DNA from 4 places in the Anaerotruncus sp. AF02-27 genome. Region 1 is predicted to be linked to each of the others. Evidence: predicted binding sites of a transcription regulator. Region 1 holds the regulator's gene; each other region holds the start of a gene.
What was found. The regulator LexA, encoded in region 1, represses DNA repair genes until DNA is damaged. The targets are predictions, from matches to a motif close to CNAACANNTGTTNG.
Positions count from the first base shown of each region.

Region 2: DWV16_RS19785 (cytochrome c biogenesis protein CcdA) is a predicted target of LexA. The motif match lies at 2,996-3,009, and genes of this name have one in related genera.
Region 3: DWV16_RS03120 (putative DNA modification/repair radical SAM protein) is a predicted target of LexA. The motif match lies at 5,078-5,091, and genes of this name have one in related genera.
Region 4: DWV16_RS02290 (four-carbon acid sugar kinase family protein) is a predicted target of LexA. The motif match lies at 1,953-1,966, and genes of this name have one in related genera.

Region 1 covers NZ_QSBX01000003.1:92,876-100,143, reverse strand. Annotated here, with positions in the region: gene DWV16_RS04220 (sialate O-acetylesterase) at 1-281, shown strand, start outside; gene DWV16_RS04215 (hypothetical protein) at 580-810, shown strand; gene DWV16_RS04210 (DUF4358 domain-containing protein) at 1,035-1,544, shown strand; gene DWV16_RS04205 (heparan-alpha-glucosaminide N-acetyltransferase domain-containing protein) at 1,837-2,598, shown strand; gene DWV16_RS04200 (hypothetical protein) at 2,649-3,407, shown strand; gene lexA (transcriptional repressor LexA) at 3,676-4,257, shown strand; rRNA gene rrf (5S ribosomal RNA) at 4,294-4,410, opposite strand; tRNA gene DWV16_RS04185 (tRNA-Asn) at 4,414-4,489, opposite strand; rRNA gene rrf (5S ribosomal RNA) at 4,527-4,643, opposite strand; tRNA gene DWV16_RS04175 (tRNA-Glu) at 4,660-4,734, opposite strand; tRNA gene DWV16_RS04170 (tRNA-Lys) at 4,976-5,051, opposite strand; rRNA gene DWV16_RS04165 (23S ribosomal RNA) at 5,265-7,268, opposite strand, start outside.
Region 2 covers NZ_QSBX01000001.1:230,806-238,073, reverse strand. Annotated here, with positions in the region: gene DWV16_RS01220 (carbon-nitrogen hydrolase family protein) at 1-187, shown strand, start outside; gene DWV16_RS01215 (nitrilase-related carbon-nitrogen hydrolase) at 193-1,248, shown strand; gene DWV16_RS01210 (nucleoside deaminase) at 1,469-1,921, opposite strand; gene DWV16_RS01205 (CPBP family intramembrane glutamic endopeptidase) at 1,930-2,952, opposite strand; gene DWV16_RS19785 (cytochrome c biogenesis protein CcdA) at 3,213-4,559, shown strand; gene DWV16_RS01195 (hypothetical protein) at 4,569-4,748, shown strand; gene DWV16_RS01190 (sensor histidine kinase) at 4,856-6,196, opposite strand; gene DWV16_RS01185 (LytTR family DNA-binding domain-containing protein) at 6,193-6,921, opposite strand; gene DWV16_RS01180 (L-lactate dehydrogenase) at 7,074-7,268, shown strand, end outside.
Region 3 covers NZ_QSBX01000002.1:209,622-216,889, forward strand. Annotated here, with positions in the region: gene DWV16_RS03095 (hypothetical protein) at 130-681, shown strand; gene DWV16_RS03100 (hypothetical protein) at 660-965, shown strand; partial or broken gene feoB (ferrous iron transport protein B) at 1,063-2,478, opposite strand; gene DWV16_RS03110 (FeoA family protein) at 2,498-2,737, opposite strand; gene DWV16_RS03115 (TIGR03915 family putative DNA repair protein) at 2,945-3,772, opposite strand; gene DWV16_RS03120 (putative DNA modification/repair radical SAM protein) at 3,751-5,061, opposite strand; gene DWV16_RS03125 (Sapep family Mn(2+)-dependent dipeptidase) at 5,261-6,529, shown strand; gene DWV16_RS03130 (OPT family oligopeptide transporter) at 6,663-7,268, shown strand, end outside.
Region 4 covers NZ_QSBX01000002.1:43,465-50,732, reverse strand. Annotated here, with positions in the region: gene DWV16_RS02295 (class II aldolase/adducin family protein) at 69-671, opposite strand; gene DWV16_RS02290 (four-carbon acid sugar kinase family protein) at 685-1,920, opposite strand; gene DWV16_RS02285 (DeoR/GlpR family DNA-binding transcription regulator) at 2,147-2,932, opposite strand; gene DWV16_RS02280 (RadC family protein) at 3,154-3,840, opposite strand; gene pyrE (orotate phosphoribosyltransferase) at 3,879-4,469, opposite strand; gene DWV16_RS02270 (RluA family pseudouridine synthase) at 4,612-5,577, shown strand; gene DWV16_RS02265 (helix-turn-helix domain-containing protein) at 5,764-6,006, opposite strand; gene DWV16_RS02260 (RnfABCDGE type electron transport complex subunit B) at 6,293-7,102, opposite strand; gene rsxA (electron transport complex subunit RsxA) at 7,118-7,268, opposite strand, start outside.

The sequences.
Region 1 (7,268 bases):
CAGAAAATAATAGTAATTGTTATTTTGTAACTGGAGAAAAATTGTATTCAAATCCAGATGGTATTCACATCAATGCAGAGTCTCAAAGAAGATTTGGCGTAAGATATTTTGAGGCTTATCAGACAAAATCAAACGTGAACAAGCCATTAGACGGTGAGGCGGAAATTGTAAAGGTATGCTGTGAAAAAGAACACACTATTGTAGAAAAAAGATACATAACATTAGAGCAATTTACCTTAGGAAAACGTTCTTTGGAAGAAGTGATGAAAATTTTGAAGTAGGTGTATAAATTCCAGTTTGTCGGGTTGATTTTGCTTCGCTTTATTGATGTCATGTGTTTCAAGTCGAAGAGTCCCTGCATCGAAAAAGTGCAGGAATTATTTTTGGCAATTTTGACGAAGGCTGGTTTACCAGATCTGATATCAACACTTAACTACAACAGGGAGACACATCCCTCCCTGTTGCAGACTGGCAGGCCGGCAAAACCCTGTCAATTTCGCCGGCAGTCCTTGTTGTGGATCATTTATGAATATGGTAAGATGAAAATGATAAATCGGAAGTTGTTGGGAGCTAAGCACTATGAAAAAGGTTTTAATTGGTGGTTTTATTTCATTGATTGGGAGCATTTGGACGTTGGCCATCACTTTGCTGGCAGCCAATAATTTAACTTCTGAATGGCCAACACCACCGGGAAGATTTTTAACTACGATATCTCAATTTGGCATAATGCCTTACTTTATGATTTCAATTGTATTCCTGCTTTTAGGCATTGTTTTAATGGCAATTGAGTATTTCAAAAAAGAAAACTGACTTTCTTTTGTCGGGCAGCTGCCTTCATTTTCCTATTTTCGCCAAACGCGGACAGCCAAATATCCGCGCTTTTCCCGTAACGAGGCGGCGCGGCCGCAGGCACCCCGAAAAGTAAACATTGTTTGAAGCTTCCGCCCGTCTGCTTGACTAACCGGCAAAATCCGTTATACTTAGTTAGGTACGGGATACCTGTACCTAATGTTGCAAGGGAAAGAGGTGCTGCCATGAAGAAGCTTTTGGCGCTGCTGTGCGCGCTGACGCTCCTATCCGCTCTGTCCGGCTGCGGAAAACCGGCAGCGGACGTGACCGAGCTGCCCATCTCCTCCATTTCGGTCGTGGAGGTCGCCGACCCGGAACAGGCGATCCGTGAAATCTACGCGGAGATCACGATGGCCGGAATATCCGATGCTGACGACAGGGTGCTGCAGGACAAGTTTCTGATTGATCCGGACATGCTGGAGGATTACGTGGTCAAGTATTCAAGCGGCCGGTTCGGCGTGGCCGATGTGTTCATCCTGAAACCTGTCGAGGACGAGGTGCTCACTGTGCGCGAAGCGCTCGAAAAGGTGAAGCTCAGCCGTGTCAAGGAGTTTGAAAATTACGACATCTATAATTCCTATCAGATCGCGCAGGACGCGCAGATCTTTGAACAAGGGGATTATGTGATCATGCTTATGCTCGAGGACACCGAAAAAGCACGCGGGATCATTGACAAATATATCCCCAAAAGTTGAATGGAAAAAAGGACGGCCGTTGGCCGTCCTTTTTTTACCAATGTAAAATTCCATAAAATTACTTTTGCCGGACGGCATCCTGTGGTATAATAGCCGCAGAGCGGCTATTATACCGGGTTTATGGCCAGGCAGATGCGTCGGCAAAGCCGACTCCCTGCCCGATGGCCTATTCTCCCAGCTTCTACGCAGGACGATCCGCGCCTTTGGCGCTGCCGCCTCTTTCCTGCCATAATCCCGTAAGTTTCCGGACAGGCAGATCCATATCCAGGCAAGATAAAGGAGTCAAACGCCAATGTATGAAAAACGCCCGAGCCGCCGTGTCGGCGCGCTCGACGAGCTGCGCGGCCTGCTGATCCTGCTGATGGTCTATTATCACGGCGCCTATGATGCGGCCGTAATCTTTGGGGCGGATTTCCCGTTCTTCTTCTCCAGGCCAATGCAGTGGCTGCAAACTTTTATCTCTTGTGGGTTCATTATTATCTCCGGGATGTCCGCCCGTTTTTCCCGCAACAACCTGCGCCGTGGTGTGCAGGTGCTGGGACTTGGGCTCCTGCTGACCGCCGCGACTCTTTTTGTGATGCCGGATCAGCGGGTGATGTTCGGTATCCTGCATTTTCTCGGAAGCGCGATGATCCTGTTCGCGCTCTTTGAAAAGCAGCTCGATAAAATCCCCACCGTCCTCGGCGCGCCGCTGTTTGTGGCCATCTTCATCCTGACTCTTTATGTTCCGCGTGGGATGCTCGGGTATCCGCCGTTCTGGACCCCGCTTCCGGACATGCTCTATCAAACTGGCTTTCTCTTTCCGCTGGGATTCCCGTCGAACGGATTTTTCTCCTCCGACTATTTCCCGCTTATCCCAAATCTATTCCTTTTCTTTGGCGCTACTTACCTTGGTGTCTACGCCAAAAACGGTCAGATTCCAGAATTTTGCTATCGGACCCGATTTTCCTGGTTGGCATGGGTTGGACGGCACACGATCTGGGTCTATATGCTGCATCAGCCGATTGTGTATGCGTTTTTATGGATTTATTTCCGTCTGTTCCCAGCGGCCTAGCCATGCGGTTCCGCGGTAAAATCCAGTTTTTGAAAGGATGATGACCGGCTGTGCGTAAAGTCCTTCTGATCTGCTTATCCATCCTCTTGCTTTCCACAAGTGCCAGCGGTCGGATTGCCGCCGCGGAACCGGTTTTGATGCCCGGAATGTCCTGTCTCGCGCTCTATGAAGATTTTTCAAGCCGCTTGGCAAGCGGACAGATCATTCGCACCGAAATTGGGTTTGATTCCCTTTATGACTTTGTAAGTTACACCCAGGAGGAAATCTCCTTTCATAATAACGATAACGGCAAGTTGGAATTGACCTATCGGTCCCGGCAGCCGTTTGTATTCTGGCACTATCCGCAAGCGGATTATTATGATGGCAACAACTATTATTATTCCTACAACGGCGATTGGTTCATCGATCTGCACAACCGGTTCACCGAGCATCTGCGTCAGGATTTCATGGGTATTCCTACTTTCATCCTGGAGGATTATCCCATCGTGCGTGACGAGGTGTTTTATCAGGACTTTTCCTTCTTTGGCTATCTGACCACACAGGCGCCTGGTTCTAACCGGCGGTATACGCTAACCGCAAAGATTAGCTTGGACGGAGACTTCGAATCGATCGGGATTACAATTTCGGAGCTTGACCAGAATGGTGAAACCCATTACCAGCATTATTATCGGATCGTCTACAGCGATGTCAATGCAGAGCTGAAAATTACGCCGCCTCCAGATTTGGATAAGGCGGGACTGGAGCTGCTGAAAGAAAATTTGGAAAAAGGAAAAGGACCGGATGCGGCACATCCGGTCCAATCTGTTTGAGGTGTGTTTTGAGGAGGGTAGAGATACTCAAAATGTTTGCGGCTTATCTTGAGTACAGTTTTATTATACCCCTTCTTTTCCAAAAGTTGTGAATGACTTGTGTCCTAATTTTAAAAAATTGTGCTATTTTCTCTGAATAAACTATTGATAGTGGAGAAATTTGTCTTTTCCTTCCGACGCTTTTGCGAACGTTTGTTTGTCATTCTCTTCGAAAAATGATATACTATTCTCAGAGACATTTGGAGCACCACATAAAGGAGGGCGTCCCATGCGGGAACTGACCGAAAAAGAAGCCTCTATATTTGATCTGATACGCCAGTCGATCGACTGCGGCGTAGTCCCAAGCGTGCGGGAAATTTGCACGCGCCTCGGGATTAAATCCACTTCCACCGTCCACCGCTACCTGAACAGCCTGGAGGAAAAGGGCTATATTCTGCGTGACCACAACCTCAACCGGTCAATCCGGTTGTCGAATGCCCAGGTGGCGCGCGTCCCGGTCGTTGGGGTGGTCACCGCCGGGCAGCCGATTCTTGCCGTCGAAGCAATTGAAGATTATATCCCTGTTTCGCTGCCGGGCGATGCGAAAGAGCTCTTTGCGCTTCGGGTGCGCGGGGAAAGCATGATCAACGCGGGCATCCTGGACGGCGATCTTGTGATTGCCCGCCGGTGTACCACCGCACATAACGGAGAAATTGTGATTGCGCTGATCGATGATGAAGCGACCGTCAAACGGTTTTACAAGGAGAATGGCGGTTATCGCCTGCAGCCGGAAAATGACACCATGCAGCCGATCCTGACCGACCATGTTGCGATTCTGGGGCGCGTAGTGGCTCTGCAGCGGGAGTACTGAAAAAAAGATCCCATCCTTACGGATGGGATCTTTTTATACTGGCATCGACCTATTTTCCCGGGACGTCACCATCCAAGTATCTTCGGCACCGCTGAGCTTAACTACTGTGTTCGGAATGGGAACAGGTGGGACCTCAGCGTCATAAACACCAGTAATTGGCTCCCCCTGTCTGGCTCGAACAGACGACCCTGCGGTTAACAGCCGCATGCTCTACCGACTGAGCTAAGGAGGAATATAAACCACAGCAGAGTCGCCCCTGCTGTGGTCAGAGCTGGCATCGACCTATTTTTCCAGGGCGTCACCACCCAAGTATCTTCGGCACCGCTGAGCTTAACTACTGTGTTCGGAATGGGAACAGGTGGGACCTCAGCGTCATAAACACCAGCCAATATGCAATTAAAATGGTGACCCGTGCGGGAATCGAACCCGCGTTACCGGCGTGAGAGGCCGGTGTCTTAACCGCTTGACCAACGGGCCATGGACAGCCTTCCCAGCCCTGCTGGACCGGAGCGCCCTTCGGGCGACGGCTGTTCAAAAGGGGTTACATACCCCCCTTTGGATCCCCCGTTGGGTGTCGTCTGCGACGACCCGCCGCCTTCAGCCGCGGATTCGGGATAAGGTGTGCCTGCGGCACAGAATGCCTTCTAAAAGCTTCCTCTATCTATGCGGTGCTTTCCCCTTCCGGGCTTTCTGCCCTCCGGTCACACCTCTCACTTTCTGGTGCGCCATCAGGGACTCGAACCCGGGACCCGCTGATTAAGAGTCAGCTGCTCTACCAACTGAGCTAATGGCGCATATTGGCGGCCTTCCCGGACTCTGTCCGGAGCGGCTTCGCCGACGGCCGCTCAAAGGGTTCCACCCTTTGGATCCTGGCTTGTGTCGTCTGCGACGACCCATGGCCTTTGGCCATGGATTTGGAATTCGGTGTGCTGCGCACATCCTTCGTGCGCCCCGCACCCTCAAAATCGAACAATGAAAACTTCATACCCTGCGAGACCAAAATCCGCTTGGTCAAGCCCTCGACCGATTAGTATCACCTTGCTGCACGTGTCGCCACGCTTCCACATGTGACCTATCAACCTTGTAGTCTTCAAGGGGTCTTACCTGGTTATCCAGTGGGATATCTTATCTTAAGGCCGGCTTCACGCTTAGATGCCTTCAGCGTTTATCCGATCCGCACTTAGCTGCCCAGCTGTGCCGTTGGCACGACAACTGGTGCACCAGAGGTGCGTCCATCCCGGTCCTCTCGTACTAGGGACAGCTCCTTTCAAATATCCTGCGCCCACGACAGATAGGGACCGAACTGTCTCACGACGTTCTGAACCCAGCTCGCGTACCGCTTTAATTGGCGAACAGCCAAACCCTTGGGACCGAATACAGCCCCAGGATGCGATGAGCCGACATCGAGGTGCCAAACCTCCCCGACGATGTGGACTCTTGGGGGAGATCAGCCTGTTATCCCCAGGGTAGCTTTTATCCGTTGAGCGATGGCATTTCCACTCACATACCACCGGATCACTAACTCCAACTTTCGTTACTGCTCGAGATGTCTCTCTCGCAGTTAGGCTGGCTTACGCGTTTACACTCAAAAGCATGGTTTCCGTCCATGCTGAGCCAACCTTTGAGCGCCTCCGTTACTCTTTAGGAGGCGACCGCCCCAGTCAAACTGCCCACCTAACAATGTCCCCCGACCGGATTCACGGCCGCAGGTTAGAATTTCAGTACCTCAAGAGTGGTATCCCAACGGTGACTCCACCTGAACTGGCGTCCAGGTTTCTCAGTCTCCCACCTATCCTGTACATGAAATACCGAAATCCAATATTAAGCTACAGTAAAGCTCCATGGGGTCTTTCCGTCTTGTCGCGGGTAACCGGCATCTTCACCGGTACTACAATTTCGCCGGGCGGGCTGTTGAGACAGTGTCCAGATCGTTACACCATTCGTGCGGGTCAGAACTTACCTGACAAGGAATTTCGCTACCTTAGGACCGTTATAGTTACGGCCGCCGTTTACCGGGGCTTCAATTCAGAGCTCTCACTCCTCCTCTTAACCTTCCGGCACCGGGCAGGTGTCACCCCATATACGTCATCTTTCGATTTAGCATAGAGCTGTGTTTTTGCTAAACAGTCGCCTGGACCTATTCTCTGCGGCTCCCTTTCAGGAGCACCCCTTCTCCCTAAGTTACGGGGTCAACTTGCCGAGTTCCTTAACAACCCTTCTCCCGTTGGCCTTAGAATTCTCTTCCTGTCTACCTGTGTCGGTTTGCGGTACGGGTATCTCAGATATACACAAGGCTTTTCTCGCCTGCCGCTAAGCATACTTCCCTACTAAATTTCGGTCCCTTTCGCCCAGGTCTACCAACGCCTGGGTTATGCCCTTTGACAGTGTCCCCTTGCTTAAATCTTTCGACAGCTACGGAATTTCTACCGTATGTGCATCGGCTACGCCTTTCGGCCTCACCTTAGCTCCCGGCTTACTTGGAGCGGACGAACCTTCCTCCAAAAACCTTAGACTTTCGGCCATTATGATTCTCACATAATTCTCGCTACTCATTCCGGCATTCTCACTCGTATAAAGTCCACCGCCGCTTTCGCTACGACTTCACCCCTTATACGACGCTCCCCTACCATGATTTACATCATCCCAAGCTTCGGTTACACGTTTAGCCCCGTTACATTTTCGGCGCAGAGTCACTCGACCAGTGAGCTATTACGCACTCTTTAAATGAGTGGCTGCTTCTAAGCCAACATCCTGGTTGTCTGTGCAACTCCACATCCTTCTCCACTTAACGTGTATTCGGGACCTTAGCTGTGGGTCTGGGCTTTTTCCCTTTCGACCACGAGACTTATCTCACGTAGTCTGACTGCCACGCATCAATTCTCCGGCATTCTGAGTTTGATAAGGTTCAGTAACCTCTCGGCCCCTAGCCTATTCAGTGCTTTACCTCCGGTAATCTAACGTGACGCTAGCCCTAAAGCTATTTCGGGGAGAACCAGCTATCTCCGGGTTCG
Region 2 (7,268 bases), on a different contig from region 1:
CTCGGTGGCCTGTCCGGCGCCGATTACCCGCGCGCGGGACGGTTACCTCGTACGCCGCACCGGGGCGTTCCCGATGCGCTTCGGGCTGAATCTCACGCGGCTGGACGATGTGCGCAGCGGTTTTCAGATCATGGAGAACATCAACACCCGGTTGGTTCAGAACTATGCCGCGGAGTTGGGGAGGTGAGCGGGATGAATAAGACCTGGCTTGATATCCTGTCGTTTCTCATGTCCTTTCAGGTCACGCCGAAAAAGATCGACCGGATTCTGGAGGCGAAGGGCCGCCGGGAACAGCAGAATACCGCGTTTGTCGCACCGGAAGCGGTTCGGGTTTCGGCGGTGCAGCTTTCGGTGCGCAAATACCAGAACCTCAAAGACTATGCCGGGCAGATGTATGATCTTGCAAAAGAAGCCGCTGAAAACGGGGCACAGCTGGTTGTCTTTCCGGAATATGTGGGGCTGCTGGTGGGCACGATGCTGCCCAATTATGAAAAGATCATCGAATGGGTGCTGGATGGGGAAAACAAGGTGGGCCTTTCGGGCGTGAAGCTCGCACCGGAAAAGGTGCGGCTGCTCGCCGAAACCTTTCACCACTTCCTTTATGAAACCTATATGTATACCTTCAGCGCGATCGCGCGGCTGCTGCGGATCTATCTTGTAGCGGGCACATGCCTGTTTTATGAGGACGGCCAGCTGCGCAACCGCTGCGTGGTGTTCGGTCCGGACGGAGAACCGGCCGGCGCGCAGGAGAAGGTGAGCGCGGTGGGATTTGATAAGGCGCTTGGCGTCACACCGTGCGACGTGATCGAGACGATCCCCACACCGATGGGTGATATCAGCGTTGTAATCGGCTCGGACAACTATTATTTTGAATGTGTGAAAATTGCCCGGGCGCGCGGGGCGAAGATCATTGCGGCGCCTGACTCCCGCGAAGGGGTCACGCGGGATCTGCTGCGCTGCCGCGCGGACGAACAGAACCTTTATACGGTTTATTCCTGCCTGACCGGCACGCGGGAACATACCACCGCGCTGGCCGGAATCTTTGCGCCGGTGGGGATTACACCCGGCCGGGATGGATTTGTCGCCTGTGCCGCGGATACCGAGCCGCAGACGGTGACGGCGCGAGTAAATCTCGAGAAGCTCGAGCACGTTTTTACCGAAAGCGGGCCGAATCCGGAATTTTTGCGGGGGGATTATCTGCACAGCTACCGCTACTGTGGGACGCCGCCGCTGGGAGAAACAGAATAAGAAAAAGGCGGACGGACGCAAATGCATCCGTCCGCTTTTTTACGCAAAAAAAAACGAACCAAACGGTCCGCTTAAAAGTGAAATGACTGGAGATAAAATAAGGAGGGGGATTAACTTAGAAACGCAAAGTTTCTGAAAACAATTATAACATGGGTGGCTTTTTAAATGGTGAACAATCTATGAACAGGCACAATATATTGTATCCGAAAGACAAGATAAGTCAGTTTTTGCGCAATTTTTGGAAAAATGCGGTAAGCGCCGCCGCGCATTCCTCACGCCGTACGCCGCCTGTCACCTCCGGCTTGTGGTTGAATGGCAGAGCGGCAAAATCGCTCACCGAACCGAAGCAACCGGCTTTGGGATCGGAAGCGCCGAATATGAGCCGCCGGATGCGCGCGTTTATGATCGCGCCCGCGCACATCGGGCAGGGCTCGAGCGTCACATAGAGATCGCATTTATGCAGCCGCCAGCCGCCAAGCGCCCGGCAGGCCATGTCGATTGCTTCCAGTTCGGCGTGTGCAAGAGCATTTTTTCCAGTTTCCCGGCGGTTCATGCCTGTGCCGACCACTTCGCCGTCCCAGACGGCGACCGCGCCTACAGGCACCTCCCCGATATTGGCCGCCTCCTGCGCCAATTCAAGCGCAAGGCCCATATAATACGTGTCGTCGTGCATAATCCACCTCAAAGCCTCGAAAAGTTTAAAAAAATCACCCATGCGAAGAGCAGCAGCATCATGACAACCGGGAAGTGGGTGAAGAATTTCCCGAGCAACTGCAGATCGCGCAGCGGACAGCGGCTTTTTGGCACAGAAAGGTCTGCCCGCCGGATGCCGACCAGATACACCAGCCCAAACGCGGCAAACACCACATAAAAGAAAAACAGGGCGATCTGCAAAATGCCGGCAATGGGCGCATACAGATTCTGCGTGGCAAGGGTTATCAGGATTGCCAGCAAGTTGTTGACAAAATGGATCGCGATGCCCGTCCAGATCGAATTGGTTTTGACCACGAAATAGCCGAGCGCCAGCCCAAGCAGAAAAGCATTCGGAATCTGCACCATGTTGCGGTGCAAAAGTGAGAAGAGCAATGCTGAAACAACGATTGCAAAACGGTCTCCGTACCGCCGTAAAGAACCCAGCACAATGCCGCGCTGGGTGAATTCCTCGATCAGCGCGGGTACAGCAGTGGTGTTGACAATCATCAGCAGACCGGCAAGCGGGTCCTGCGGGAAAGAAAAAGCGATATCCATTGGGAAAAGACCGAAGATCGAGAAAAAAAGCGAGAGGACCATCGAGGAAATCACGCCGATTACAGAAAGCCCGAGCGATATCCCGGTGACGGCGGCGAGCACGGGTGGATATGGCGGGTCGCGGGGGATTTCCCAAGTGTGGTAACGCACCAGTTTTGCATAGAGCAAAAATGGAAACAAAAATGCCACAAGATAAAGCAGGGTGGTGAACAGCTCATTGATGAGATCAAGCGACACCGGCAGATTCCGGCCCCACAGCACATCGAGGATAAGCCAGGAGGCGAAAGTTTGCAGGATATAAAGCAGCAGGACGCTGAGAATCACAGTCAGCGCGAGCAGACCGCATTGCATTTTGAAAGCGGAAATGCACGCGGCTTTTTGGGCGGCGGCGCGCTGCTGCGCTTCGTCCGGGCAGCTGTTGGGATTCCCATAATTTTGCGGAACGTTTTGGTACATGGCAGTTTCCTTCTCCCAATTTATCGTAAGCCGCGGAAACGGCGGAAAATGTGTTCTTATATTTGCAGCATATCACGACCGCAGCCGAATCGCTTTGCGCTTATTATGCGTTTATTATATCACAAATTCGGTTTTCCTGCTTGCGTAGGCGCACAATTTACAAATTGGAAACAACATCGCAATGAATTAATCTTGACTTTATTGGTATAGTTTGCTAACTTTTAACTAGAACAGCATATAAATTTGAAGGAGGCAAAGAAATGGCCAACCTTGTATCCACCCAGAACATCAGCTTTCTGCTCGTATTCGCGGAAGGCCTCCTGTCTTTTTTCTCCCCGTGCGTGATTCCGCTGATACCAGTTTATGTAAGCTATCTGGCGGGCAGCGCGGAAAAAGGCCCGGATGGGCAGCCAGTCTATGCCCGCGGCCGCACACTTTGGCATACTGTCTGTTTTGTGCTCGGAATTTCGTTTGCCTTCTTTCTGCTGGGAATGTCGTTTTCGGCGCTTGGGCAGTTTTTGGGCGGGCATAAAACCCTCCTCACCCGCATCGGAGGCGTCATTATCCTGCTGCTGGGCCTGGTGCAGATCGGCTTCTTTGAACTGAAATTTTTGCAGCGGGAACGGCGGTTCCATCTGAATCTTGCAGGCAAAAAGGTCAGTCCGGTTATGGCCTTTGTCATGGGATTCACCTTCAGTTTCGCCTGGACGCCCTGTGTGGGTCCGGCGCTTTCATCCGTGCTAATCCTCGCGTCAGGTGCAAAATCCGCGCTGGTGGGCAATCTGCTCGTGCTGGTCTACGCGGCCGGGTTTGTCATCCCATTTTTACTTTTGGGACTGTTCACCGCGCAGGCGCTCACCTTCCTGGAACGCAACCGCAAACTGATGAAATATACCATCAAGGCGGGAGGCGTGATCCTGATCCTCATTGGGATCATGACCTTTACCGGTTGGATGAATGGTATCAGCAGCTACCTCAATTCCTTTGGCGGCGCCAATGTCCCGCAGGCGTCCTCCTCGCAGGCGGTGGAACCGCCGCAGCCTGCGCCGTCCGAATCCGCTGCGTCCAGTGAATCCGCCGAACCGGTGCCGGCGTCCTCCGGCGCCTCGGGCGTGGCTCCGGCTTCCGAACCGGAGCCGGAAGCCTTCCCGGCGTTCGATTTCACGCTGACCGACCAGTATGGCAATACCCACACCCTTTCGGATTACAAGGGGAAAGTGGTGTTTTTGAACTTCTGGGCAACCTGGTGCCCTCCTTGCCGGCAGGAGATGCCTCATATTGAGGAGCTTTACAATGAATTGGGCATGAACCAGGAGGATGTGGTATTTTTGGGCGTTGCCAACCCCAAGACCGACAGCTTCCCGCACAATCAGGATGTGACGGTCGAAGAAGTCAAACAGTTCCTCACCGACAACGGCTATACATTTCCGACCGTGATGGATGAAACCGGAAAGGTATTCGGGGATTATATGATCAATGCGTTCCCAACCACCTTCATGATCGACCGGGACGGCAACATCTATGGATATGTCCCCGGCGCGCTCAGCAAGGAGATCATGCAGAATATCATTGACCAGACGTTGGAGGCTGTGCCCGCGCAGGGATAAAACGGCAGCGTGGAACGGTTTTTGCCGTTCCACGCTGATTTTCCGGATAAAAAGGAACCACCGTTTCGCTATCCGGACGAAACGGTGGTTTGGAACTTTGACAGCACCCATGTGACAATCGAAAGGGAAACGATCTATGGGTTGATGAACAAAGCGATTGCCTATTTCAGTAAAGAAACCCTTGGTTGATTTCCTTGACTGTAGTATACCCAATCTGAGTGGCTTTATGTCAAAAATTGTTCCGAATTGCATAAATTTTGTTCCCAATTGCATCAGCCTGTCCGAAGCAGGAAAAATTAACCGGTGGCCGCGCAGAAATGCAGCTTCACGGTAAAAATCCCGGCCGGATCGATTTCGATTTGCATAAAGCCGCCGGTGCTTTCAATGAGCTGCCGGGTGGAGGAAAGCCCCACCCCGTGCTGGGAAGGGTCCTGCTTATCGGTGAGCGGCAGCCCGTCCTGCAGTTCGATTTTGCCGGAAAAGGTGTTGCGGATCTGCACGGTGATCCAATCGGGACTCACCACGCTGTCCAACTTGATGAAACGGTTCTGTGCTTCACATTTTTCACAGGCCTCATAAGCGTTGTCCACCAGGTTGCCGAAGATCCGGCAGAGTTCGAGATCTCCAAGCCCGATGCGTTCCGGCAGGTTTACCAGCGCCGAGAAATCGATCCCTTTCTCCCGGCATCGCCCAGCGCATTCCTGCAGGATCGCGTCGACCACCACGTGGTTTGCATAGCGGGTGTATCGCAGCGAGCTTTCCATCTCGTCATCCATCTGTCCGAGCAGATCGAGCGCCTTCTGGTCCGCGCCTGCGCGCAAAAGTGCACGGGCGGTCTGCACCATATGGCGGTAGTCGTGCTTGAAGGCGCGCAGATCATTCACATATTTGGTGTATTGCTGGTAATGGACCACCTGGCGCTGGAGCTGTTTCTCCGTCTGGCGGGTTTTGAGCTCGTACTCGATATAGGAGCTGACATCCACCGCATACCAGAACACCATCAGGAAAGCCGCCATGGAGATCACACTGGTGATGAGATGGAACCACGGGATCCAGATGCCGGAAAATCGATCCGCATAGACATAGCTTTCGAGCAGCAGATAACCGAACAACAGGTACAGGCAGGTACAGACCAGCCGGCGCTGGTCTGTGCAGCGAAAGAGCAGGTGGATGCGTTCATACGGCATCCATTTCCCGATCAGGCAAAGCAGGAGGATGCAGACCAGCAGCGCCAGCAGCAGCGAGACATCATAAGAAAGATTGTCATTCACCACGTCATACATGGTCGTCCCGCGAACCAGTGCGAACAGTGGGATCAGAACCCCATGCGCGCACAGCAGAAGGAATGGCCCGTAGCCGCACGCAAGCAACAACAGGGACGGAAAGCCGGTGCGCAGCAGAAAGAAATAATCGGCGGCAAGCAGGACGGTAAAGATCACATAGATGAAAAAGATGGCGAGATCCAGCCAGAGGAAGACCCCAAGCGTGACAATGTTGACAAACGCGAGGCCCAAAAGCAGCGCCGGCCGTTTTTTCTGGGTGGGCAGGCAATTCTGAACATAGCCGTTGATCAATAGGTTGAGGGTCAAAAAACCGCAAAGCAGCAGTCCATAAAGCAGAAAGAGGCCCGGTTTCATAATCCGCCTCCTGTGGACAGGAAGCGGGAGAGCACTTCCTTAACATTTTTGATGTGGGTGCGTCCCAGCGGGACCGTTTCTCCGGAGGTCAGCAGGATGTCCTCCTGTCCAAGCCGCCGGATGCGCGCCAGGTTTACCAGAAACGCGCGGTGGGTGCGCACAAAGCCGCGCGGCAGAAGCCGTCCCTCCAGTTCGCTCATACTCGAATAGAAATCGAAGGTGCCTCCGTCGTAATGAACGGTGACGATTCGTTTGGTGACTTCAAAATAGGTGATTTCCCGAATGGGGATGGCCATGCGTTCGGCGCCGCGTTCACAGTCGAACAGCTCGGCGGATTCCTGCCTGGAAAGGCTGGCCGCCCGCAGGAAAACCTCCTCAAACTTTTCGATGGAGGTGTCGCCTTTGAGCAGGTACTGCAGCGGTGAAACGTCGAAGCTTTCAAAGACGTATTCGCGTGCGTTGGTCAGGAAGATGATCTGCGCGCGGCAGCCGGACGACCGCAGCTTTTTGGCGGCTTCGATGCCGTTGAGCCTATCCATCTGCACATCGAGATACAGGATGTCCACCCCAAACTGGATATCGTCCAACGCAAAAAGCAGCTGTTCCGCATTCCCAAAACAGCTGAGCTTATATTCCATGCGGTGTTTTTCCGCAAGCTGTGCAAGCAGTTCCTTATACCGGGAGATGATCGCGGGATCGTCATCGCAGAGCACGATATGAAGCATCTGGAAGAACCTCCAAAAACAGGATACCATATTTGAAAATATTTTAGCACAAAATCTATCGGATGAACAGCCCTGCCCGCCGGATTGCTTCAATTCGCGCGGACAAATGGGCATGATAATGGCAAAAGGAACTTTTGAAAGGAGCATTTTACATGAATCTGCAAAAATGCGGGATTATCGGCTGCGGGGCAGTCGGCGCGACAACAGCCTATACCTTGGTGAAAAGCGGGCTTTTTTCCGAACTGGTACTGCTCGACGTGAACCGGAAAAAGGCCGAGGGAGAAGCGATGGACATCGCGCACAGCGTGCCGTTTGTGCGTCCCGTAGAGGTGTATGCCGGGGACTAT
Region 3 (7,268 bases), on a different contig from region 1:
GAAAAGATCTTGCCGGTGTCAGTATAAAATGATATAATAAATGCGAATTATATCGTATGTATTTTAATTAAACGTGCAGATGAATCTCAAAATACTGATTTTGTAACAAAACAAGGAGCGGGTTTGAATATGGGAGCAACATCCGCCAGTAAGTCTCGCACACATGTCCAGTCGGAGACGCTGTCAATAATCGAGCGCAAAAGCCTGCCGGAATATGCCGCTTATATCATTGTTCGCATGGATGCCGGCGGACTGGATATCCCTTCCGGAAAGCTGTTTAACGCCTTTCTCCAAAAACCGGTTTCTTTCACCGGACTCAGCGACATGCTTCTCAAGATGGATCAAATCTATGACTTTTTAGATTTTCCGCAGGCAACCCGGGAGGACCGGACCTTCGCCTGGAAAAAACAGCCGAAGTATGACCGGCTCGCCCCGTATCAGCCACGTTATTTTAAGCGCAGCACGCCGAACTTACACGGTAGAGCGGGGCTCACATTGGTTGTTCAGACGCGCTATCGGCAAAATGGCAGTTGGCAGGGCACTGTCCGCTGCCCTCAGTTGGGCAAAACGGCCAACTATGTCAGCGCCCTGCAATTTTTAAAGCTGACGGCAGAAGCGATTCATACAATCACAGCGAAAAAAGATGGGGGTGCCATAGTATGCAAATCAGACTGCCACTAAAAGGAAACGGATGTCTGCTGGATGATCTGGCAAAGCTGGCTGGATGCGAATATCTTTCCGACCTGCGCCATTGTCCGTATTACCGCTATCCCCTCTTCCTCGTCCTGCCCCAGATTCCAGCTGAGGATTATTCCGTCAGCGAGTGGAACCGTGCGATCGGATACATATTGGGACAACCCGCTGACTTTCCCACTGCGGCACAGGCCTATCAATTCTTGACGCGGGCGTTGGCCGAATACACAGGAAACGCAAATCTTCCCCAAAATACCGTTAAGACGCGCTGAAACGTGATATCCGCCGATGAGGGCGCGAGCCGTAATGCAGACAGCGATGCCGTCTTGCCAGCCGCAGCCTGCAACTTTGTTGCCACGGCGATGGTGGCGGCAATCGACCGTTGCAGGGGACAAAATTGTTGGTGACGATCGCGATCAAACGCTCACGCGGGGAATCTATAATGCGCGCTCCGGTAATCCCCGCGGCATTACATCCAAATCCCATACACATGGTCAGGGCCTGCTTTCCGCACGCGGAGCAGCGTTTGAAGCTGCGGTCCAGGTTAAACGCCACGCGCGGCAGATAACCGGAATCCTCCAGAAGCGTGAACAGCGGGAAAAAAATTGCCATCGGCGGAAGCATTACTGCGACAACCCATGCCAAAACCCGATAGACTCCCTGAACAAGAACGCCCTCGACCCAGGCGGGCGTCCCAAGCCAAAGGAAGAAATCGGTCAGCCGGTCCTGAATCCAGAAGAGCCCGGTGGAAAGCATCTGTGAAGGGTAGTTCGCGCCTGTGATGGTCAGCCAGAACACTAGGGCAAGAAGAAGGAGCATCACTGGAATTCCAGTCGCGCGGCTGGTAAAAATTTTATCAAGCCGCCGGTCTCCATCATTGTAACCTGCCTTGTCAAAGGATACCACATCGGCACAGGCCTCCTCCGCTTGGAGGACAATCGAAGAAACGATGATGTCACGCAACTTTTCCACTGAAATCTTCTGTTCATTCATCAGTTCCCGCGCTTCTCCCAGCGCACAGGAAACAGCTTCATCCGTACGGATATCAATCTGCATGGAATTGTTGAGTGCTTCAATCAGCTGGGTATCCTCAGAAAGAAGCTTTAGGGCGATCCAGCGGGATGGGATTCCCGCTATCTGCAGATCGTCTATAGCGGGCTGCAGCAATGCGATCGTCTGTTCCACCACTTTCGGATATCGCAGACGGCGCGCGGCGCAGTCCGGATGTTCCACAATCTCCCCTACCCGGTCCATCAGCTCTTCCAGACCTTCATGTGAGCGGGCGCTTGTGCCGACTACCGGCACACCGATCTGCTCGGAAAGCTTTTTAAAGTCGATCCGGATCCGTTTTTTACGCGCCTCGTCCATAAGATTCACACAGACGACCACTCGGCCGGTGATTTCCAGCGTTTGAAGGACAAGGTTCATATTGCGTTCAAGGCAGGTCGCGTCGCATACGACAATCACCGCATCCGGGGAACCGAAGCAGATAAAATCCCGTGCGACCTCCTCCTCCACCGAATGGGCCAGAAGAGAATAGGTACCAGGAATATCCACCATAATGTAATCGGTCCCTTTGTGGGTATACCGGCCCTGTGCGTTTGTGACCGTCTTTCCCGGCCAGTTTCCCGTATGCTGGTTTAAGCCCGTCAGTTCATTGAAAACAGTACTTTTTCCCACGTTCGGATTACCCGCGAGGGCAATCACACGCTGCCCTTCTCTTCTGTCAATGATGAATTCGCCGTCCACCGCATGTTTGCCGGTGGAAAAGGATGTCAATCCCACTGTAATTCCCCCTCATGCGTTAGTGATACTGAACCAATATGTTTCTGGAATCCTCCGAACGCAGCGCAATCACAGCCCCGCGAATGTAATATGCGACTGGGTCGCCCGAGGGGCTTTTCTGCAGGCATTCCACATCCGTTCCCTCAATCAGGCCGATATCCTGCAGGCGGCGGCGCATGCTTCCTGTTGTAAAAAGATTGATCACTTTTGCCACGCTGCCTTCTGGGACAGCACTCAGCGGTATCATATCTTGATTCATTGTCATAATCTCCACTCGTAAATTTTTCGGGATGTATTACCCCTTAGTAAGCTATTCAGCCGGAGGCGGGATTGACACTGCCATTCCGCCCTGCCAATAACCGCCCTATTAAAACGCCTGTGTGCAGAAACCGCGTGGCTCGAAGGCATCAGCCACGCGGTTTTCACAGTGATCTTTTATTTTTGGCAATCCGGACGGTGCAGAAATTCATTTGGCCCGCCCTTTCTCTGGAAGCCCGCGCAGCATTGTCCCTTCCAGCGGCCTTGGTGCGCGCGGACTTTCCGGCAGCCCTCGCTTGTCGTACATCTCGGTCATGTGTTTCCAGAAATGCTTTGGCATGTGGTTGCGGCGGCATTCGGGATTATAACGGCCTTCGACGCCGATGGTGTCATAATAATGCCTCCAGAGTTTTCGGAATGCCTGTTCAGTTTCGTCTGCGGGCGGAAGCTCCAGATCCTCCACTTCTTGGATCACAGCCTCATAGGGACGATAAAACAGCGCCTGTCCGTGCGTTCGGTCGAAGATAAGGAAGGTCTCTTCCGGCAGGCGCTCAGCATAGTGCCGCCGGATATGCGGCAACACCATCGCCTTCGGTTCGATTTCCGACACCAGCGCCCCGTTATAATCCGAAAAGCGCAGGAATTCTTTATAATAATGCGCTTCGTTGCGCACCGCACGTGAAAGCTTAAAAATCCGGTCCACCGCCGGGTCGGCGTACATACCGGTCACCCGTACGCCGCACTGATAGGCGCGGCGTACGAAAGCGCAGATCGCCTCTTCCCGTCCGTCCGCGCCGGAAAGCCAAGCGTCGGACGTCCACCACGGCACCTCCCCGCCGATCTTGAGAAGCGATTTCCAGACCCGCGCGGCATGCGCCTGGTCGGTCATGACCGAATGCACCGGGTAGAGGGAAGGCTCGCCGTCCAGCAGGATTGCCGCCGGGATTTCATGGCGGGTGTAGCTGTCGAAGATACAGCACAGAACCCCGGCAAAGGTTCCGTCAAAGCTGTAAGCTAAATCTGTCCGGTCAGGCATTGGGCAAAATCCTCCTTCGTCGGGCTGCGGTCAAAAAGCGAAAGCTGCTGCGGGGCTTCCTCCGGCAAACGGGCACGCTCGAAGTCACGTTCGGAGATGAGCGCCCGCAAAACCCCGTCAGGCGTGACCTTGAGCCCCTCAGCCATCTTCCCGCGGCAGAGCAGGAAATACTGCGCGCGTTTTAATACCACGCCGATTTTTTTGAGCCCGTCGAAATCGAGCGCGCTGTTCCGGCGCGCCGCGAGAATCCGTTGGGCGCTCTTCACGCCGATGCCCGGGACCCGCAGCAGCATTTCGTACGGCGCGGTATTCACCTCCACCGGGAACTGTTCCATATGGTTGATCGCCCAGTTGCATTTCGGGTCTACCAGGGGATTAAAGCTCTGATGCTGCTCATCGAGCAGTTCAGACGCGTCGAACCCATAGAAGCGCAGCAGCCAGTCGGCCTGATAGAGCCGATGTTCCCGCAGAAGCGGCGGTTTTGTATCGATCGCGGGCAGAAGGCTGTCCGCCTGCACTGGCATATAGGCCGAAAAGAACACCCGCTTGAGGCTGTATTTCTTGTAAAGCCCCTGGGTAAGGTTCAAAATCTGGTAGTCGGTATCCGGAGTCGCTCCGATAATCATCTGGGTGCTCTGACCGGCAGGCGCGAACTTCGGCGCGTGGCGGTAACGGACGAGGTCAGTACTGTTCTGTTTGATGCCGTCGCGGATAAAACCCATCGGGCCCAAGATCGAGTTTTTCGACTTGTCCGGCGCGAGAAGCGCAAGACTCTTCTGGCTCGGCAGCTCGATATTGATGCTCATGCGGTCGGCCAGCATCCCCAGGCGGGTGATGAGCGCGTCATCCGCGCCGGGAATCGCCTTGACGTGGATATAACCGCCAAAGCGGTATTCATTGCGCAGAAGCTCCAGCGCAATGATCATCTGTTCACAGGTGTAATCCGGGCTTTTCAGAACGCCGGAGGATAGGAACAGGCCTTCGATATAGTTGCGGCGGTAAAACTGGATGGTAAGCTCCGCAAGCTCGCGCGGTGAGAAAACCGCCCGGCGTGTATCGTTCGAGCGGCGGTTGACGCAATATCTGCAGTCATAAATGCAACTGTTGGTCATCAGAACCTTGAGCAGCGAGATGCAGCGGCCGTCCGCAGCAAAGCTGTGGCAGATGCCGGCCTTGACACAGGAGCCGATGCCGCCCTTCTGCGCAGGCCGGTCAACGCCGCTCGAGGTGCATGCGACATCATACTTTGCCGCATCCGACAGAATTTCCAGTTTATCCATAAGCTCCATGGTATCCGCCTCCAAAAGAACATTTGTTCTTTTTACAGTTTATCACGAACCCGCTGTCCTGTCAACGATCTTCACGGAAATGGCCGCTGGGAAGTTTTTTCGCGTCTTTAGGGTTTACAAACGTTTTTGGAGGCAATATAATGATCATGGAACTTTATTGTCTCTAAACAAAGCGAACATCGAAAAAGGGAGCAAAATCATGAAGCAATTCACACTTGACGAACAGGCTTTTCTGCAGGATCTGGCGGGCCTTCTGCGGATCAGGAGCGTCAACGGCGACTGCGGCCCGGTTTCCCCTTTTGCGCCGCTCGGCGAAGGGGTTTCCCGCGCCATCGATTATATGATGGCAATCGGAACCCGTTTTGGTTTCAGGACCAAAAATGTTGATGGCTACTGCTGCTGGATTGAGATGGGTGAAGGGGACGAAATGGCCGGCATTCTCGCGCATCTCGACACCGTCTCGGTCGATGACGGCTGGGCAGCCGAACCATTCGGCGCCACGCTCATTGACGGCTGCATCTACGGCCGCGGCGTGAGCGACGACAAAGGCCCGGCTCTGCTCGCGCTCTACGCAATGAAAGCGGTCGCGGACAGCGGCATAAAGCTCACAAAACGTGTCCGACTCATCCTTGGCGGCGACGAAGAAGGCGGCGCATGGCGCTGTATGGAGCGCTATAAGCAGACCGAAGAAATCCCGGCTTGCGCCTTTACGCCCGACGCAGCCTATCCGACCACTTACGCGGAGAAAGGAATTCTGCGCGTGCGGATCTTCCGCACACTCGGCGCGGGGATCACGCCGCTTACTTTGTCCTGTGGAAAGGCGATCAACGTCGTGCCCGCGTTCGCTTCGGCGCGCACGGACGGCGTCCTCTACACCGCGGAAGGCAGGGCCGCCCATGCGATGGAACCCCATAAAGGTGACAACGCGCTCTTAAAGCTTTGTAGAAATCTTTCTGAAAACGGGGTCAAACATCCGTTTATCGATCTTTGTGCAATGGCGGACGCCGGTTCGCTCGGCATCGATTTTGAGGACGAAGCTTCCGGCAGGCTCACCATCAACCCATCGATTGCAAAGGTTGACGAAACCTCCGCCGAGCTTTCCTGCGACATCCGCGTACCGGTCACGGTGGGAACCGAACGGGTACTGGAAGCGATCGCCAGAGCGGTTGCGCCGCTCGGATTCTCTGTAGAGGAAACGAGCTGCACCCCACCGCTTTATGTAAAGCGGGATTCCGACCTCGTGCAAAAATTGCAGGAGGTCTATCACGCCTGCACCGGTTATGACGATCCGCCCGCGATGACCGGCGGCGGAACCTATGCGCGTGCCTTCCCGAATGCGGTTTCGTTCGGCGCTCTTCTGCCCGGCGACGAGATCACCTACCACCAGACCAACGAGCGATGGAAACTCTCTTCGATGCAGAAAAATCTTACGATCATGGCGAATGCCGTGATCGCTCTGGCGCAATAGCGCCCTGCGCCGTTTTCCGGCGCGATATCGTAATTATGAGGATGTGTACCCGTTGAAGAATGAAAACCAGGGAAAACTGATTTTCCTGAAAAATGAAAACGAATTCAAACCTTTTGTCCCGGCCGAGAAGGTCATGCCCGAGTTTACCTTCACATCGGTGCTGCTTGGCTGCCTGCTCGCTGTCGTGTTCGGCGCCGCGAATGCCTATCTCGGCCTGCGTGTCGGCATCACCGTCGCCGCTTCGATCCCCGCAGCGGTCATCTCGATGGGCGTACTGCGGGGCATCATGAAAAAGGACTCGATCCTTGAGAATAACATGGTTCAGACGATCGGCTCGGCTGGCGAATCAGTCGCGGCGGGCGCGATCTTCACCCTCCCCGCCCTGTTCATGTGGATGAACGAATGGGGCTATGATGTGGGGCCATCCCAGATCGGTATTTTTCTGATCGCGCTTTCCGGCGGTGTGCTGGGCGTGCTGTTCATGATCCCGCTGCGTCGCGCGCTCATCGTACGCGACCATGGCGTGCTCCCTTACCCGGAAGGCACCGCCTGCTCCGAAGTGCTGCTCGCTGGCGAGGAAGGCGGATCGAAAGCCTCCACTGTTTTTGCCGGCATGGGGATCGGCGCGCTTTACAAGCTGTTTGCCGATGGACTCAATATCTTCCCGAGCCGCGTCTATTTTGAAAGCACCGTCCGATATAAAGGCGCTGCCGTCGGCGTCGACGTGATGCCCGCGCTG
Region 4 (7,268 bases), on a different contig from region 1:
TTCTCCTTTTCTTTTTTATGTCAGACGGCGGGATTTTCCGCCGCCACATATACAGACTTTTACAGACTTTAATTACGGCGGGCAGCCTCCACCCAAAGCGCGATTTTTGACGTGTCCTCCAAGAGCTCCAGCAGACAAAAACATTCTTCCGCTTCCCTGCCCAGAACCAGTACGCCATGCGATTTCATCAAAAAGGCAAAGGTGTCCGGATTTTCGCGAACCGCTTTTTCGACGTTTGCAGCCAGCTCCGGGGTCCCTGGCCAGGCTTCCGGAATGGTCGGAACCCGCACAAGCTTCATCTGTGACGAATCGGTGAGCATCGGCAGTTCCTTATTGAGCAGGGTAAATGCGACACTGCTGCTTGGATGGGCATGGATAATAAAGTTGACCTCCGGTCGATAACGGTAGACACTTTTGTGAAACGGGGTCTCTTTTGAGGGCCGCAGCCCTTCCCGACCCGCGAGTGGGCTGCCGTCCGGCCCACAAAACACCACCCCTTCCCGATCGGCCGACCGAAGCGCGACATTGGTGCCGGTGATCAAAAAGTTTTCGCCGCACCGGGCGCTGATATTGCCGCCTTCGGCAGAAACAAGTCCGCGCTCATAAACCAGCCTGGAATATTCGCACACTTCTTTCAATTGTCTGGGATAGTCCAATTCAAACTCCCACATAAGCAAACCTCTCCTATTCCTGCGGCTCCCAATTGCAAAGCATCTTTTCAAGTGAATCGATACTTCCGACGCTGCCGCCCTTTATTGCAAATTCTTTCCCTGCGAGTGTCCCATCAAGGATTTCCCCCTCGGCAACGCCCGGTTCCAGCTTTCCAGTCAGCCGCATCCGGCCGACCTTGAGACGCGCAAAGATCGACTGCGCGGTTTCGCCGCCGATGACCGCGACGCGGTCAAACACAGCGTTCGCACAGATCCTTTCCGCGCATTCGCCCATGTATTCCATAATCTTTTTGCTGACGCCGGGTTTGTAGGAATACTGTTCCACACGCGGTATGAAGATGACGCTGCCCTGCCGGTTTTTTGCAAGACAATCGGCAACTGCCCGGTCCTTAGCCGTTTCGTCCCCGTCGAGCAGGGCATCTATGTTCAGTTCGGAAATAAGCAGCCCATTCTCGTGGGATTTGGTCACCTGTTTTTGGGCCATATCGTATGCCGAGGCACAAAAGCAGAGGCTTTTTACCCGCCGTTTTTGAAAAACATGCGGCTGGGGAGCGCCGTACAGATAGGTTGCAAGCCCATCCGCCAGCCCCAGTGAGCCGGTCCAGAACACCTGCGGATAAAGCGGCACCAGCGTTTGCAGGATATTTAAAGTATCCTCCCGGGTGACCGCGTCAAAAACAATGATGCGATGATCCGCCGCAACCTGTTCCGCGGTCTTTTGCGCGAGCATGCCTCCCTTGAGCGCGTCGATATCCACCAGCCCGACCGAAAAGCGCGTGTGCTCTTCGAGGATTTCGGGAATATAGGATTTGGTGGGCGGCATCACAGGATCTTTTGCGTAGAGGGATTTGTGCAGGATCTCGCCTTCGCAGTACTGGTTGCCGTACAGCGTGAATGTACCGAGATCCGGGGCATTGTCCACAATGAAGCAGCGGTAATCGGGCATCGCCTCCAAAAGCCCTTCCAGCTCGTAGGCATCGTTCCCGCGGAATCCGGTTCCAATCTTTTTCATGAACATCTGTGGACCAAGCCTCTGGATTTTCTCACAGACAGAATAGTGCCGTTCTTTGGCGACCGCGCCGTCTGTGTTTCGCGAAGAAAGGTTGACCGCGACGATTTCCCCACCCCTCCGCGCAATCTCTTCCTCTGCGTTTGTGAAGATCGTGAGCTCCTGACCGCGTTCCGTATAGTAACTGCCGGAGTCAGCAGCACCGCTCAGATCGTCGGTTATCATTGTCAGGTAAACCATATTCGTCTTTCCCCCAAGTGTCCTGAAAAATATGAAAAAATGTTCGAATAAACATATTTTTATAATCACTGTTCATTGTTTGATTTAATAATAACATTAACACTGCTTTTGGTCAATAAAAAAACGGCCGAATTGGCCGTTTTCACAATTATCAATCTTTAATTTTATTGCTTCCCTATATTTTCAACACGTTTATAGTTCGATCAAACATTTATATAAAGACAAATTACCGTGCGATATGCAATTCAATTCCTTTTTCTTCCAGCATTCGCCGCCATTCCTGTGGAATGCCTGCATCGGTGACAATTGCATCGATTTCATCAAGCGATGCAATGAACGACGCCTGCACCTTGCCGAACTTACTCGAATCCATCAGCAGGATGCACACCGCCGAAGATGCAATTGCGGCGCGCTTGTTGTCCACCTCGTGTGAATGGATACAGGTGACCCCCAGCGTTTCATGAAATCCGGATGCGGACAAAAACATCTTATTTGCGCGGATACTACGGATGAACTCGACATTTTCCTTGGAGGTAAACATCTGGTCCTCCGGATGGTAATACCCTCCCGCAAAGATCAAATTTATATCGCTGGCGCGGCGCAGCTCATTAAGAATATTAAAATTATAGCAAAGAACCGTGATCTTTTCCTTGTCGACCAGATGCTTTGCGAGCTGTGTGTTTGTTGTGCCGCTGTCCACAATCAGAATATCGTGCGGATCGACAAGCGATGCGGCATACCGCGCGATACTTTCCTTCTCCTTCAAGTTGCGGATCTGTTCATAAGCGATGTCGTAAAATCCGCCGCTTTCAATCTGAACCTTCTTATAGTTTTGCAGCGTCGCGCGGCCATAGCTGCGCTCAACCGCATTGTTTTTTCGAAGCTGTTCCAGATCGCGCCGAATCGTCATCTCCGAAACCTCAAAGGTCTCGGCCAGTTCTTTCACCGACATTGTTTTATTCTCGTCGAGCAGCTCGATGATCTTTTGCATCCGGATATTCTTGTTGTTCATTTTTGCGCCTTCATCCCACTATTTATTGTTTGATTGATATTATAACGGAAAATGAATACAGAAACAACATCTTTTTTGAATAACTTCTTTTGTTTTAAATGCTCATTTCTCACCGCCAAGCTTCGCAACTATTATACCCCATTATGTCCACATCCGCAAATGTGAAATCGGTTGGAAAAAGAGATGGAAAAAATCCTCCGCGTGTCAAACGCGGAGGACCTTCATCCTTCAAAGGAAAAATATCCGGAATCTCGCAGGGAAACATAATCCGAACCTGCAAAAATAAAGTGGTCGAGCAACCGGATTTTTGCCACTGCCAGCGCATCATATACCGCCTTGGTCGAGGCCATATCCGCATTTGACGGAACAGCAATCCCATTTGGATGGTTGTGCGCCAGAATCACCGAAACCGCCTGGGTACGCATCGCAATCTCCAGAATGTTGCGGGTATACATCGGCGCGGAATTGATGCTGCCCTCAATCACAAAGTCGGCATAAACCACGCTTCCCTTGCTATCGAGGCAAAGCAAAAAAATCTGCTCCTTCGTGCGGCCGACAAATTTTGGCTGTAAAAACGTCCCGATCGCTTCTATACTGGTGAGCACAAGACCTTTCTGATCGAAATCGTCAAGATATCTTCTGGAAAGATCCGGAATCAACTTGAGAAGCGTCGCGGTGTTGGCGCTGATCCCCTTCACTTTGCAAAGATCGCCAAAGTCCGCATTGAACACACCGGAAAGCGAACCGAATTCACGGATCAACCGGTGTGCCAGTTCATTTGTATCCCGCTGCGGGATCGCATAAAAAAGCAGAAGCTCCAGCACGTTATGCGGCTCAAAATTATCCAAACTGTCCCGCAGGAACCGGTCTTTTAGCCGTTGTCTGTGTCCGTCATGCAAGCCAGGCATCCGCTCACCACCGTTGTCCGTTCATTTTGTCAGGCTGTTTATTTCGCCCCCGGGGCTTTCCTGCTGCCGGGTTTCACAGCCGGAAGCTTTCCTTCCCTGCAAAGCGGGCATTCGTCCGCCTCCCAGGAAACGACTTCAGTCGGATAGACCGCTTTGAACGGTACGCCAAAATCGACCTGCCCGTTGCTGCGGTCCACGATTGAACCAACGCCAACCACAACGCCGCCCGCCGCCTTGACCAGCTCGATCACCTCTTTGACCGAACCGCCCGTGGTGACAACGTCCTCCACAATCAGGCAGCGCATGCCAGGCGTGATTGCAAAGCCGCGGCGCAGCTCCATTTTGCCGTCAACACGCTCGGTAAAGAAGTTTTCACAGCCAACGTGGCGGCTGACTTCATAAGCCATCTGGACGGCGCCCATTGCAGGCCCAATGACCACGTCGATCTTTTCATCTTTGTACAGTTCAGCCAGCGCCGCACAGAGTTCCTCACTGTATTTTGTGTGTCGGAAAATCTTCGCACACTGCATATATTTGTTGGAATGCCGTCCTGAGGTCAGCAAAAAATGTCCCTCCAAAAGTACGCCGGATTCCTTCAGAATTGCTTCTACCCGTTCCCGTGTGATCACGCTTTCAACTTCCTCTCTGTTGCAATAATCGATGGATTCCAAATTATTATACCAAAATCCGCCTTATTTGCAAATAGTCTCTATTGAAATATCCACTCCTGTGTTATAATTATTTTCAGCCAAGATGCCGATGGAGGATATTATGAAAGAATTTCTAATCAAGCAAAATGACGCTGGGCAGCGTTTGGACAAGTTTCTCACCAAGGCCGTCCCCCTGCTCCCGCAGGCGCTGCTCTATAAATACATCCGCCTGAAGCGAATCAAGCTCAATGGCAAACGCTGTGAAATCTCCACCCGTCTTGCCGCCGGGGATACATTGCAACTTTACATCAACGATGAGTTTTTCGTCCCACAGAAAGAGGATCGGCTCTTCCTGTTCGCACCCACTTCCTTGACGGTGATCTATGAGGACGAAAACATCCTGCTCGCAGACAAAAAGCCCGGTCTGATTGTCCATGAGGACGATCAGCACCAAATCGATACGCTGATCAACCGCATCCTGCATTATCTTTATGAGAAGGGCGAATACGATCCTGATCTGGAACAGAGCTTCGTTCCTTCCCTGTGCAATCGGATTGACCGTAATACCGGCGGGATTGTGATCGCGGCCAAAAACGCCGCCGCGCTTCGCATCTTGAATGAGAAGATCAAGGAGCGGGAGATTGAAAAGCAATATCTTTGCATTGTGCATGGGCAGATGCAAAAGCCGGCTGACACGCTCAAGGGCTTCCTGGTCAAGGACGAAAAGACCAACATGGTCACTGTCTACGACCACCCCATGCCGAACGGACGCACGATCCTGACACGTTACCGGGTGCTGGGGGTGAACGGCCGTTTCTCGCTGCTGGAGGTCGATTTACTGACCGGGCGCACCCATCAGATCCGGGCACATCTGGCGTCAATCGGACATCCGCTGCTGGGCGACACGAAATACGGCCACAGCCGCGACAACAAGGGCACCGGCTACCGGTTTCAGGCGCTCTATTCCTATAAGCTCACCTTCCGTTTCAAGACGGACGCGGGAATTCTCGCCTATCTGGACGGAAAAACCTTTGAAGCGCAGCAGGTCTGGTTCCGGGACGATTTTGACGCCGGAAAAATCCAATAATAGTTTTTCTTGATTTAAAAAGATTTATAATTGGATTTAAAGTTTTACTAGATTTTTTTCAAAAAATCGCAGGGGTCATGGGGGCGGCGCCCCCGTGGCTTGGGCCCGCAGGCCCTGCTCAAAGCGTTTTTTTGATTCTTTTTTCAAGAAAAAAAGAATGAGGCCGGATGCATTTGCATCCGGCCTTCATTTGATCTCCTGTTCCAACCCCTCAAAAAGCGGGCTGTCGAAAAAGTCGTTGATCGAAATTTCCAGGCCGTCGCAAACCTTCTTGATGGTTGAGACTGTCGTACTTTTGTTTCTCCCATTTACGATGTTGTTCAAGGTTGACTGTGTAACCCCACAAATGGTGCCCAGCTTATTTACGGTTATATTCCGCTCTTTGCAAAGCTCCAAAATCCTGTCCTTTACGGCTGTTCCAATATCCATCTTCATCACCAATTCAATTGAGTTAATTCAACCTTATCGTTTCCAAATGAAAAAGTTTAACTCTTTTAAGTTGACTTTCAAATTTCAATAATTTCCAGATCCTCGACCAACGGGCGCGCACCGCGCTGCTCGCCGGAATCCGGCTCGGCGGCCAGCTGCAAGCCTCCAATGCTGCCTTCTGGGAGGAATTCTGCGAGGATCAGTTGGCAGTGCGTGAAACCTGACCGAACACGCCAAAAAACGCCACGGCAAAATGCCGTGGCGTTTTTGATTCACGCTTTGGGAGTTATGCTTCCTTTGCGATCGCTTCACATCTGGAAACACAGGTGACGATCGCGCCGGTCGGACAGGCGGAAACACAGTTTCCGCAGTTGGTGCACTTTGCCGGATCAATCGACGCAAGATTGTCGGTGACGGTGATCGCGCCGCTTTCACAGGTCTTTTCGCACTTTTTGCAGCCAATGCAGCCTGTCTTGCAGACCTTGCGGGTGAAGGCGCCCTTGTCGTGGGAAGAGCAACCCACATACACCGTGCTGGTCGCCGGGATGATCGCAATCAGGTGGTTCGGGCAGGCTTTTGCGCACATACCGCAGCCCACGCAGACCGCTTTGTCAACCACCGCGATGCCGTCGACGATCGAGATCGCGCCGTATTTGCACGCTTCAATACAATCTCCGTAGCCCAGGCAACCGTGCGAGCAGCTTCCCTTGCCCTGGTAGAAGTAGTTGCAGGCCGCGCAGGACTGTTTTCCTTCATAGTCCATAATGCTGTCGGTTTTATAGCAGTTACCGGAGCAACGTACCACCGCGTACTGTGGAACAACCTCTTCGCAGGCAACGCCCATCGCGGCGCTGACCTTCTGCGCGCACTCTTCGCCGCCCACCGGGCAAAGATTCGTTTTCACGCCGTCATGGACAATCGCTTTCGCATAATCATCACAACCGGCATAGCCGCAGCCGCCGCAGTTTGCGCCAGGAAGTTCCGCACGGACCGCTTCAAACAATTCGTCGACGGGAACCGCCATGACTTTAGCCGCGATGACCAGAAGCACCGAAGCTGCCAGGCCGATTCCGCCCACAATAATAATTGGCATCATTCTCTCTCACCCCCATTATTTGAACAGGCCGTCAACGATTCCGCTGAAGCCCATGAAGCTGACCGATACGATTGAAGCCGCGACCAGCGTGACCGGAATTCCCTGGAATGCCTTCGGGATGCTCTTGGAAGCATCCACGCGGGAACGCACGCCGGAGAAGAGCACC